2 linked regions of the Stieleria varia genome follow. The protein of the gene in region 1 binds, or shares a complex with, the protein of each later gene. Links are inferred from orthologs where the notes say so. Each region holds a gene or a part of one and is shown on either strand. Other genes may lie near its edges.

Region 1 (6,042 bases):
AGGCTGAGGCATTAGCGATCCCCGATCCACGCACCTCCTGCTTCTACGCTCGCCGTACGTTGGAGTTGGCGGCGCGGTGGCTTACAAGTTCGACCGGGCTTTGAAACTGCCATACCAAGACAACTTGTCGGCGCTGATTCACGAACCCACGTTCAAGCAAACCGCTGGCGATGCGGTCTTCAACAAAGCGAAGCTGATCAACAAGCGGGGCAATGATGCCGTTCACAGCCACCGGGACGTTTCCGATGCGGATGCGGTTTCAACGGTCCAGGAACTGTTTCACTTCTGCTACTGGTTTGCCCGACTATACGCCCGACGCGATCGGCCGGATCCCGCGCTGACGTTCGATCCGGCGCTTTTGCCGACGACCGCGATCCCCAAGCAAACGCTTAGCCAACTGAAATTGCTTGAGACGCAACTGAAGGAGAAGGACGAGGAACTCTCCGTCTTGTTGGCCGACAAGGACAAGCTGGATGCCGAGATCAAGCTGCTTCGCACGGAAGTGGCCAAGGCGAAAAAGGCGGCCGAGAAGATTCAGGACGATCACGATTACAACGAAGCCGAAACCCGAGATCGCTGGATCGACGAACTGTTGAAAGAATCCGGCTGGCCGCTGGATCAAAAGCGTGATCGCGAGTTCCCCGTGACGGGGATGCCCAATCGCGGAAACATAAGCCGAACGGCGTTAGCCGCGGTTGAAGATGGTAGCGATACCGACGGCGAAGGAACCGGGGCTAACGCCCAGCGGCTGACAGGAGAAGGCTTTGTCGATTACGTGCTGTGGGCGACGATGGCAAGCCGCTGGCGGTGGTCGAGGCCAAACGGACGCGACGCGACCCAAGAACCGGGGAACAGCAGGCAAAGCTGTATGCCGATTGCCTGGAAGCAAGGTATGGCCAGCGACCAATCATTTTCTACTCCAACGGGTACGAACATTGGATTTGGGACGATGCCATGTACGCCCCGCGCCGAGTTCAGGGCTTCTACAAGAAAGCGGAGTTGGAACTGCTGATCCAACGACGCAGTAGTCGCCGTGATTTGGCTTCGGCGACGATCGACGACACGATTGTGGAACGCTATTACCAAACCCGCGCGATCCGGCGAATCGGCGAGTCGTTTGAAAAGGACAACGAACGGAAGTCGCTGCTGGTGATGGCGACGGGCAGCAAAACAAAAGGGGACGAAAACAAAAGGGGACGGGGGTGATTCGCAGGATGTGGCGACGCGGGCATAACCGGGGGGCGTAACCGGGGACAGAACACTTTGCATTTGCTCAACGCAGGCTGATAGAACTGATGCTGAACTCCCCAGCAAAGTGCTCTGTCCCCACGAATTCCATATCGCGTTGTGATGCGTCAGAGTTTCGTTTCTTCCACGAAGATCATAGAGCGTTTGTCGATGACTTGCCGGCGCCACCGCAGGGCATCTTCTCGACGTTCGCTCCGTCACTGGAGATTGGGCTGTCGCATCTTGGTGCTAAGACTCGCGTGAGGCTACTCGATTGCTCTGAACTTTCGGATCGCGTTTCCAGCGGTAACATCTTCGTCGCGATATCCAACGACCAGTATTCCTTTTGGGACGGACGCGTTGTGGATCGAACAATTCAGTTCTTGAAGATGGGGGCGATCTCAAGCACGCCGTTTTGGCGATCTCCGTTGCAGCCGATAGAGGTACACCTCATGCTTGAACGCTACCCCGATATCAAAGAGGGCAGGACTCTTTGATGGGTGGGGCGTTCGGATTTATCGGGGACTTCTTGATCGCAGCGACCTCGCAATACCAGGCCATGTCGCGCCGACGAAGCAGATTAAGCTGTATGCGTTTCAACTCATGCCAAATCGTTTCCACCTGGCTTCGCGACCGCTTGTTGATCGCGAAATGAACCGGCTCAAAGAGTGAGTGATTTGGCGAGTGAAGTTCTGCACCGACAACTGCGAAATGAATCGGACCAGGGGCTAGAAAAGGCAGATGAGATCACCATCGTGCTGACCTGGATCAGGGGTCGGCGAGCAGAGAACGGTACATCGCGGCTTCTTCCTCTGGCAGCGTCTTCAGCAAGGGACGCATGGTGTAGTTGCCGTGCATCTTGTCGTCACGCATGAACATCCAGTCCGAGATCTCCGACTTCTTGATCGTCCACTCTTGGCCGATCTGGACATTGTTGACGATTCCAGGATCGTTATTGATCGTTCCTTTGAACTCGCCGTTCTGAAAAGAAACTTCGGTGAGCCAAAAATGCTCGGTCTGGCCGTCATCCGTGATCGGGGCTTTCACGGCGTGATCCGTGCCAGTGGGAGCGGATAGCTCGGTGATGAAGGAATCGACTTCGCTGCGGGCCTTTGCAATCGCGTCGTCCATCTCCTGTTGGTCGTAGCCCGAATCGACGAGCGTTTCCGGTTTGGATCGTTCGCCGCCACATCCGCAAGCCACGACGCACAACAGAGCAATGGAGAAGAACCGATTCATGGGATGCTTCGTTGTGTGGGAATGACTTGTCGACCTGAAATCCGGCTGGCTCGCACGAGCGGACGATAATACGAGGCGGGGAAATCGCCGGCTGAAGCCGGTACATCAGCAGGACGGGGCCAACGACGGGCGACAAAAAAAGCCACCACGTGATGTGGTGGCTTTTTCAGACAGTACCCCCGGTAGGGCTCGAACCTACGACCCACGGATTAAGAGTCCGTTGCTCTACCAACTGAGCTACAAGGGCGGGTTTGTTTTTTGATGGAGCCGGCAAACTGGAAAGCAGCGACGTCTCATCTCAGCCCTCAATGTATCGATTGCATCGTGATTTGGCTACACCTTGAACAAGGATTTTTCGCCGCGGGGATGGGGGTGGCCGTTCAGGAGTTGTGGCTCATCGGGGAACTTGGTTGCGGACAATTTCTATGTTCCATCGTGGATTTGAACCGCACGCAGCATTCCCTCGGCTTTGGACCACGTCTCGGCTTCTTCGCCCGCCGGCTCGCTACGAGCGGTGATTCCGCCGCCCACAGGGATTTGCCAATAGCCGCGTGTGGCCGTGATGGTCCGAATCAAGATATTGAAGTCTGCATTGCCTCCGCAACTGATGTAGCCCAACGAGCCACAGTACGGGCCTCTCGGATTGGGCTCCAGAGTGGCGATCGTCTTCATGGCTTCGATTTTTGGTGCCCCCGTGATGCTGCCGCCGGGGAAACAGGCACGCAGGAGATCGACGACGTCCTGATCGGCACGCAAACGGCCGGTGACGACGGAAACGAGATGCTGCACATAGCGATACCGCTCGACTTTGCACAGCTTTTCGACTTCCACGCTGTCGTCTTCACAAACCCGCGACAAGTCGTTTCGCATCAAGTCGACGATCATCACGTTCTCGGCGTGGTCCTTTTTGCTTTCACGTAGCTGCTGGGCAAGTTCCTCGTCACGTCGATCGTCGCCGGTCCTTGGTACGGTTCCCTTGATCGGCCGGGTTTCGACTCGGCCGCCACGGACTTGCAAGAACCCCTCGGGCGAACTGCTGAGCACTTGAAAGTCGCCGCCGTCGTAATAACCACTCATCGGCGCGGGGTTGGCCTTGCGAAGTCGATGGTAAAGCTCGCTCGAACAACAATCCGCTTGGCGAAGTAGTCGTTGGGCCAGGTTGACTTGGAAGCAATCGCCGCCCCGAATCCGCTGAACAATGTCGGCGACGGCACCGCGGAAACCGGCCCCGGTAAAACTGCTGGTCACTCCGGTGTGCTGAGTGGCAAACTGGTTGGTCGGTTTCGCGAGAACGCTCAAAGCCTTTCCTGCGGATTTGCCGTACGCCGGCGTTGCGTCGTTCGAACTCTCAAGGCACCGCATCACGGCATCCGCACGTTGCCGGGCGGCCGTCTCGCGCTGGCTTTCGTCGTCTGCACCGAGACCTTGGCTGACGAGCCAAGCTTCCCCGTTGATGTGATCGACGGCAATGACCCAGTCATAAACGCCCAGTGAGATTGCAGGGGTGGGCAGGTCATCGATTCGACTGGTGCCGACATTTTCCAACCACGTGCCGGCTTCGTATCCGATCAGGCCGGCGATGCCTCCTTGAAATGGCGGCAACTCGGGAGCGTTCGTTGGGGGCAATGACTTGGCCAGGACTTGAAAGTCGTCCCACGGGGCGGGGGCACCGGCATGAACGTCCAGCGTTCGCACCGGATCGGCGGCCAGAAACGAGTAGCGACCACGAGGTGTGTCTTGAACGCTAGCCGCAGGATCGATGCTTGCTGCCTCACTTAGCTGTCCCGTGTTTGCCGCAGTATTCGAATCGAGCCAGATTCGACGTGGCATGTCACCCAGTCGATCAAACGCGACGGCCACGTCAAAACCGGGCGGCAGTTTGCGAACGACAGGGAGCGATGGCGAAGTCATGGTGCGAGTTTGATCGATTTGGGCATCGATGCGAATGGCGGGTCACCAGCGGATGACCAAGCCGCCCTCACGCCCCAACGGTTCCGCCTGTTGAACGTCTGCGAAATCAATCCGGTCACCCATCGTTGTTTTGATCCTTCGCACCAGTTCACGCAAGTCGCCTGGTGGGCCATCAGCGTCCAGCAGCACGCTGCCATCTGGTTCGTTTCGCACGAATCCATGGACGCCCAAACCTCTCGCATGCCCGACGGCGGTGGCGCGGAACCCGACTCCCTGAACGTGCCCTGTGAAACGGACAATGAACCGTCGTTTGTCAGAGGTCATCGGGGGTGCCCTTCCAAGTTTTTGACAGATTCAGTCGATACAAAGGGTAACAGTAGGATTTGCGTTTGGGCGGATGGTGGTGTTCGATTTCGACTGGACTGCTCAAAGTCTGGTGTTGACATTGTTTTTTCAGTCCATGTTTTTGTTCCATGCATCGCAATCAAAATGAGCCTCAGACGCTAGCCGTGGGCCGGCACCACAATCCGCCTCAGGCCCACGGCTAGCGCCTGAGGCTCACTGGGGCCACCAGCTGCGCCGGCAGCAGGGACATAAACTTGCGCAAATCCAAAAAGAAACAACACCAAACTTTGAGCAGTCCAGCCACAACCCCAGCGCTTTATAGCCCAGGCTAATCACAGCTGTCTGGTCAAAGCACGGTTTCGATCACGTCCTCATCGACGGTTTCAACGCCGACCGCGACGGCGGTTTTCGGATTCTCGGTCCGCTCGATGACGACCAAGCACATGTCATCAAAGGGGGGAGCTGCCCCGATGTGCTGATGAACCGCTTGCACAATCCGCCCACAGATCTCTTCGGCGGATCCACCCTTACGCGTGATTTCCCGAACCGCCTCCATGCCGAACTCGTTGTCTTCGGCGTCCATGGCTTCGTTGACGCCATCGGTGTACATCACCAGCACATCACCGGCTTCGACCAGCACCTCGACGGCTTCGTAGTCCATGCCGGTATCGATCGCGATCGGCAATCCGGATTCTTCTTCACCTGGTTCTTCGATCGAACCATCGCAAGCCTTACGCATGACCGGTGCCATGTGGCCGGCGTTGACAATCGTCACATTGGGATTCGCAGGGTCAACGACGATCAGCAGGAACGTCACGAAGCGTTCGACCTCCAGTCGGCTCATGCGATCGTTCAATCGCTCGACCGCGCGGGCCACGTCATGATCACTTGCCAAACAAAACCGTGTCTCTGCCGACAGCTTGGCCATGAACATGGCGGCCGCAACACCGTGCCCGACCACGTCGGCGACCACGATGCCAACGCGTCCGTCACCGAAATGGATGTAATCGAAGTAGTCGCCACCGATGTGGTTGGCGGCTTGATAGTGACTGGCAACGCAAAAGCCTGGCGCGTCGGGCGGCGATTGCGGCAAGAACGCCTGCTGGACTTCAGTCGCCAATTTCAAATCCTGTTCGACTTCGCGTTGATGCAATGCTTGTTCGTGCATCTTGGCGTTGTGGATCAGAATGCCTGCTTGCGCGGCGACGCCGGAGAGCAGGTCAATGTCTTTTTCGACAAACTGCCCGCGGCCCTGCGTGGAGTCGATTTGAATGGCTCCGAACGCTCGCCCTTCGCCATCGGTCAGCGGGGCGCAGATCA
Region 2 (5,998 bases), 1.4 Mb from region 1 along the record:
CGCTTGGGTTTGAGTGGCCGTACGGAGCGTACGGCACGGAGATGTTTTTTATCCTCAGTGGTTTCGTCAACAGCATGTCGTTGCTCCGCCGCGGCAAGCCGGTTGACTTTGTCGCGGCCAGAATGATTCGCATCATGCCGGTGTTTTTCATGATGATCCTCGCCAACCTGTGGATCATGCAGTACGCGCCGTTGAACTCACAACCGGTAACCACCGGGCAATTTGCGGCCAACATGACCTTACTGCCTCGCGTCTTGGGCTACGAATGCTTGGACCCGGTGATGTGGACATTGCAGATTGAGATGATGTTCTACTTCACTCTCGTCACCATGTTCCGCTTCGGCGCTCTGCGGCGATACTTCGTCGGCTGGGGCAGCCTGCTGGTCCTGTCCTACTTTGTCTGCCCAACGCTTGATGGCGTTGCGGCCGAGAATCAGAGCACGACTTGGTTTGCCGCAGCGACAGCGCTCAGACGTTTGATGCTGCTTGATTTCGTGCCGCTCTTTGCCATCGGTTTTTTGTTGTACATGATCAAAACGGACGTCGGCAAGAAGTGGCACAACCTAGTCGGTATCGTGCTGGCCGCCTTTGTGTTCCACAGCATCGATCACGGCAAGCACAACCCGGCTGCCACCGCACTGATCGTGGGCTTGGTCGCAGCCAGCGCTTATGGCATCGTTCCTCTGCTGCGGATTCGCCCGCTGGTTTTCATCAGCACGATCTCGTACGCAATCTACCTGTGCCACAACAATCTTGGCTGCGTCCTGATCCGTCGATTCGATTCGATCGGGTATCCACCTGTCGTCTGTTTCCTGCTGACAATCGTCTTTTCCGTTTGCGTCGCAGTCTTGGTCACCAATTGGATCGAAGGCCCGATTACGAAACTGCTACGAACGGGTTGGGAACGATACCGACGCAAAGAAAGCAGCGCATCGGTTCAGCCAGCCGTTGAATAACGGTTGCTGAATAACGGTTGTTTTGGATCACAACAGAGCCGATGCGACCAAAACCTTATCGCACCCTGCGGTGAGATAGGACTCCACATCCTCGTCGCTGCGTACTCCGCCACCACTGACGATCCGTGTGGAGGATTGTTTGGCAACCTCTTTTAGACCGCGACACAGTTCGACTCCGCGCGCGGATTGCCCAGTTCCGACGGTCGAAACATCCAGCGGCAAAATCCATCCCAGTGAATTTCGTTGGCATGCGGCAAGCCAATCGGCTTGGTTGCCTGAGCGCGAAACGAACTGGCCGTTGCGAAAATCCATGCTCAAGCAAATCCGTGAGGGCGAAATCTGACTGACGAATCGCTCCAGGCAGCCGATGCCAGCAACACATTCGGTCGCGATGATGGGTATCAAACAAGCAAATTGCGTTGTCCAAGTCACGATCGATTCCAATGCCTGCCCGCTGCGCCATCCTGAATCCCAAAAAAGCGCTGTCGGACTCCAGTCAATCTCACTGAGCAATCGCTCGACGCAGTCGGTTTGTGGCTTGCCCGATGTGATGCCATCCAGGTCCGCGAGATAGAGTTGGCGAATGCCAAGTCTACCATAGAGACTGGCCAGAGCGACAAAATCGCCGTCGATGATTTCGCCACGAGCGATGGCGATTGGACGATAGTCGTCACGCTTGCCCGCTACCGCATGCACGGCTTGACCGGACTTGAGATCGATCACTCCGACCAGTTTGCCGATGGTCTCCGGTCGGAATGGAGCGGCAGAATCATCGGGCACGCGAGAAGTTGATTCTGGGAAATCTGAGTCGCGATGCTCACGCTTACTGGACACTTACTCTGGCAACGAGAACAACGACTCGACTTTGACGATCGCATAGTCGTCGGGAAAGGTATGGATCGCTTGCACGAGCATCGATTTTCGTCGCGTCTCGATGTTGATGTAGCTCAACGCCCCCATCGCCATTCGTCCGCTGGCGTCAAAGTTATGCAGCAGGCCTTCGGTGGGTTGCTTGCCCAATTGCTGTTGAACCATGAAAAACAGGTCCGGCTCGACCGGTTCCAACTGAAAATGCGTCCGGTAGGTGACTCCGCCGCGGCACGTCTTTCTTTCCGTGCGACTGCCCTTGAGGGCTTGCTTGACCAAACAACGGCGTTTGGGCAAGGGCTGGTGGACTCCGGTGGCGACTTCGCACAAAGTCACCGAACCTGCCCCCGTATCAATGTCCTCTGAATCCGTGTCGCAAAGCGCCTCGATGTCGAAAAGACCGGCATGCTTGGACAGCGGAGAAAGCCCCTTGAGGTCCGCTTGGATCGATTTCGCGTCCTTGGGGCCGGAACTGGGAGCATCAAAACTTCGTCCTGTGGTCTTCCAAGTGATAACATGACCGCAGTTGGTGATGTCGATTTTGGCGTGATACTCACTTCGCTCGATCCGCCGGGTTTGGTGGATGGAGTAAAGTTCTGGGTGGAGGGGCCGGCTAAAAACGTGAAACGCTAGCTCAGCAACTTTGGGGCGAACCGACAGCACAGGAGGATTTCCGAAAAGCGAATATATTGATCGAGAGGGCCGCTTGTGAGCCGTATGACCCACATTCAGTCCCATCGGTGTGAAGGACAACGTACCGCAACAGGCAAGGTAACAGGCAAGGTACCGTAACAGGCAAGTTACCGTAGTAAGTAAGGTACTGTAGCAAGCAAGTTACTGTAGCAAGCAAGTACATGGCCGACGCCTCCTTTGGGCACTCGGCAAATCACCGCACGCATGCCATTATACGCTCTGAGACGGAACAGACTAAAGAGCGTTTGTATCCGCAATGCGAAAGAAAATTTAATTGTTCTACAGCCCCTAATTCCCATTGACATCGCTCGTTTGATTTGCCCCATGGTCATCGTCATCGATAACTACGATTCGTTCACTTACAACCTGGTTCAACGCTTGGGTGAGATCGATGCGGACGCGGACATCCGCGTTTTTCGTAACGATCAAGTCACGCTGAGCGAACTGGATGCGTTGAATCCGTCGCGTCTGATCGTCTCGCCAGGACCATGCACGCCCAATGAAGCGGGTATCAGTGTCGACTGCATCAAACACTTCACGGGCCGCATTCCGATGCTGGGCGTTTGCCTGGGACATCAATCCATCGGCCAAGCGTTCGGTGGCAAGATCATTCGTGCACCACAGTTGATGCACGGCAAGACGGATGAAATCTTTCACGACAACCAGGGCCTGTTCGCCGGCTCCGAAATGCCATTCGTTGCGACACGTTATCACTCGCTGGTCATCGATCCCGATACGTTGCCCGATGAACTCGTCGTTTCCGCGTGGACCGATACCGGCGGCGTTCGGCAAATCATGGGCGTGCGACATCGCCGGCACGCGCTCGAAGGCTGGCAGTTTCACCCCGAGAGCTTTCTCACTCAGCCCGGCATCGCACTGCTAACCCGATTCTTGAAATGGTAAGCCCGCCCAGGTCTCTGACGACGGAACTTTGCTCATGAGGGCACGACTTTGCACCCAGCTGGCAACTTCAAAATCGGCAGTCGGGCTACTGGTCGTGTCATGCATGCTGATCTCCTGTTGTCGCTCGTTGATCGCTCAAGACACAGCGGTGGTGGAGCCCAAGCGAACGACTGCTCAGGAGTTCAACGCCAGCCGAGACCCGGAGAACAAACTCGTTGAACTGGCTTCGCTGCCTGAGCCGCCTGAGTCCATCGCACAACTGCTGCGCGATGCGAAGGTCCAAATCGTGACAGGCGGCAAATCCATGTCAGAGAAAACAAAGTTCGAATCAGCAAGAATGAAACTCGGAGCCGAAACCCGATTTCAGTTGAAGCACCATTATCGCGCCCGTTCTTCATGGCGAATTCGGAACTCGGGTTCCAATGCAGAACTTGTGATCACCGCCCGATTCCTACGGGCCAATCTGATGAAGACCCATGAGGTTTGGTTTCGCATGATGCCTGGGTCGGATGGTTTTTGGGAAAATCCCTTGGTGTTGCACGAACTGGACCACGTTAAGCTTTCCAGCGACAAACGAATCGAAAAATTCTTTGCCGAACAACTCGATCAGAACAAGCTCATCGTGCGTCGTCTCAACGAAGTCGCACCGAATGGCCAACGCGTCAACGATCAACTGATTCAGAGGTTGATCGATGAAGTCGTCCAGGAAGCGTTTGACCAAACCGTTTCGTTGGTCGAAGTTCGCTACAAAGAGCTGGATCGATTGACCAGCCACGGAATCAAACCCGTGCCGGCTGAATCAGACGTTTCCGCTTGGCTAGCCGCAGAGTGAGCCACGACACGTAAGCGGCCGGGCCTGCCGCGTTGCCAGGTGCCTTGCGGCCCATGGCTCACCCTTGCGTTGCCAAATTAGAGCGACTCGGCAGCCTCCAAGTTCCTTGGGTGGGTGCAGCCTTTTTTGACAGCCCAACGCCTTCGATCGCGTTTTCAGCGCGGAGAGTCGAACCACAGTCGCTCGGCTCTCCGGACGTGGAAAACTAATACCGATGGATTCTGCTGCGAACTCGTAAGGCGTTAGCGAGCGAAACGGCTCCGCCCGCTAACGACGTGGAACGTCGAGCGACAGTCGCTACGACTCCATTTTCAACACAGGCAACCGGCCCCGTGTATCGATTTGGTCACGAATCGACTGCGGCGTGTTGTCAGCCGGACGTGGTCGCATGCAGGGCGGCACCTTCGGCGGACGATAGCGACTGCCTTGACGTGTTCCTCGACGCTGGAACTCTTGTTCAATCTCAAGACGCAGGGCAGACTTCTCCAAGCACCACTTCGGCTCGATCAAGTAGTTCGGCGGCGCGTCGCCGCTGACTCGCTCCACAATCGTCTCGGGTGACATCCGTTCCAGGAAATCCACGACGGTTTGCACGTATGCATCGCGCTCCATCATCTGGATCGTCCCCGCTAACACTTCCTCGCCCAACGGGGTGCCTTTGACCGAGTACAGATTGTGCAGCTTGATCGCATCGAATCCCAACCGTGCGACTTCATCCGCCGTCTGCATCATCATCTCATGAGATTCACCGGGGATGCCCAAGATGATATGGACACAGCACTCGAACCCGCGCCCCCGTGCTCGATCAATCGCGTTGATCATGTGCTCGTGACTGTGTGCACGATTCATCCACTGCAACCCAGCGTCGTGCATCGTTTGCATGCCGAATTCCAGCGACACATGATGCCGCAATGCAAGTTCTGACATCAGGTCCAAGACACTGTCGGGAACACAGTCTGGACGTGTCCCGATTGCCAAGCCGACCACATCGTCGCTTCGCCCCAACGCCAACTGATAAACCTCACGCAACTGATCGACAGGAGCGTAAGTGTTTGTCGCCGGCTGAAAGTAAGCGATGAAACCGGCGACGCGATCGTATCGGCGACGTACGCTCTGCATCCCCAGATCCAATTGCTCGCTGACCTGCTGCAGACGAACGCGCCGCGAGGGGCTGAACGATCGGTTGTCGCAAAAATTGCACCCGCCCCGGGCGACCGCACCGTCCACATTGGGACACGTGAACCCGGCGTCGATGCTGACTCGCTGAATGCGTCCCCCAAAACGACGGCGGAGCGAAGCACCAAAAGAATTCATCAACAAGCCTTCATCCTGCCACGCGAGCCGAGAATAAGGGGGCGATCGGTCGTTAGATTCGGAACTGGACACTTTTGTGTGTTGCCAAATGATCGGGGGAGGGCAAAATAGGTAGCAATGCGTCACGCTCGGTGGTCGGTCAAGCTTAACCTGTTGAGCAGGATCCTCGCAGAGGTTGCCTAGCTGTGGGTTTCGTGGATTTCCTTGCTGGGCCGTCGCTGTTCTGGCTGCCGCTTTTCTGGCCGTCACACTTCTGGCCGCCAACCCCTTTGATAATGATGGTTTGAAATTCCGTGAACATACCTGATCCGAACAACGAACTAGAATTCGCCGGCAAATACGGTCAATTGACTCCCACGGGTGGTGGCGACCCGATTCCGCTGCTCAAAGATCGACTGTTGGTCGGTCGTCGAGGCGAAGCCGACATTCAACT

What was found.
Region 2: the proteins of Pla52nx_RS25390 (region 1) and Pla52nx_RS20930 are in contact, whole or in part, in a solved structure (PDB 8RP0), measured with the Escherichia coli proteins. The link is inferred for Stieleria varia from one-to-one orthologs.

The regions. Positions count from the first base shown.
Region 1 is NZ_CP151726.1:7,590,085-7,596,126, forward strand. Bases 2,134-5,068 are described here. They hold Pla52nx_RS25390 (anthranilate synthase component I family protein), read right to left. Parts: upstream 4,378-5,068; coding sequence 2,890-4,377; downstream 2,134-2,889. Other genes in these bases: Pla52nx_RS25380 (YegJ family protein), read right to left, coding at 2,134-2,466; Pla52nx_RS25395 (acylphosphatase), read right to left, coding at 4,420-4,701. In the rest of the region: Pla52nx_RS25370 (DUF4145 domain-containing protein), read left to right, coding at 77-1,012; Pla52nx_RS25375 (DEAD/DEAH box helicase family protein), read left to right, coding at 1,000-1,206; more of Pla52nx_RS25380, read right to left, coding at 1,996-2,133; Pla52nx_RS25400 (SpoIIE family protein phosphatase), read right to left, coding at 5,069-6,042. UniProt on the Escherichia coli protein: Part of a heterodimeric complex that catalyzes the two-step biosynthesis of 4-amino-4-deoxychorismate (ADC), a precursor of p-aminobenzoate (PABA) and tetrahydrofolate.
Region 2 is NZ_CP151726.1:6,174,752-6,180,749, forward strand. What follows is about bases 1,739-4,629. They hold Pla52nx_RS20930 (anthranilate synthase component II), read left to right. Parts: upstream 1,739-2,840; coding sequence 2,841-3,419; downstream 3,420-4,629. Other genes in these bases: Pla52nx_RS20925 (DUF2617 domain-containing protein), read right to left, coding at 1,791-2,486; Pla52nx_RS20935 (hypothetical protein), read left to right, coding at 3,523-4,251; Pla52nx_RS20940 (TIGR01212 family radical SAM protein), read right to left, coding at 4,549-4,629. In the rest of the region: Pla52nx_RS20915 (acyltransferase family protein), read left to right, coding at 1-956; Pla52nx_RS20920 (HisA/HisF-related TIM barrel protein), read right to left, coding at 984-1,736; more of Pla52nx_RS20940, read right to left, coding at 4,630-5,565; Pla52nx_RS20945 (FHA domain-containing protein), read left to right, coding at 5,859-5,998. UniProt on the Escherichia coli protein: Part of a heterodimeric complex that catalyzes the two-step biosynthesis of 4-amino-4-deoxychorismate (ADC), a precursor of p-aminobenzoate (PABA) and tetrahydrofolate.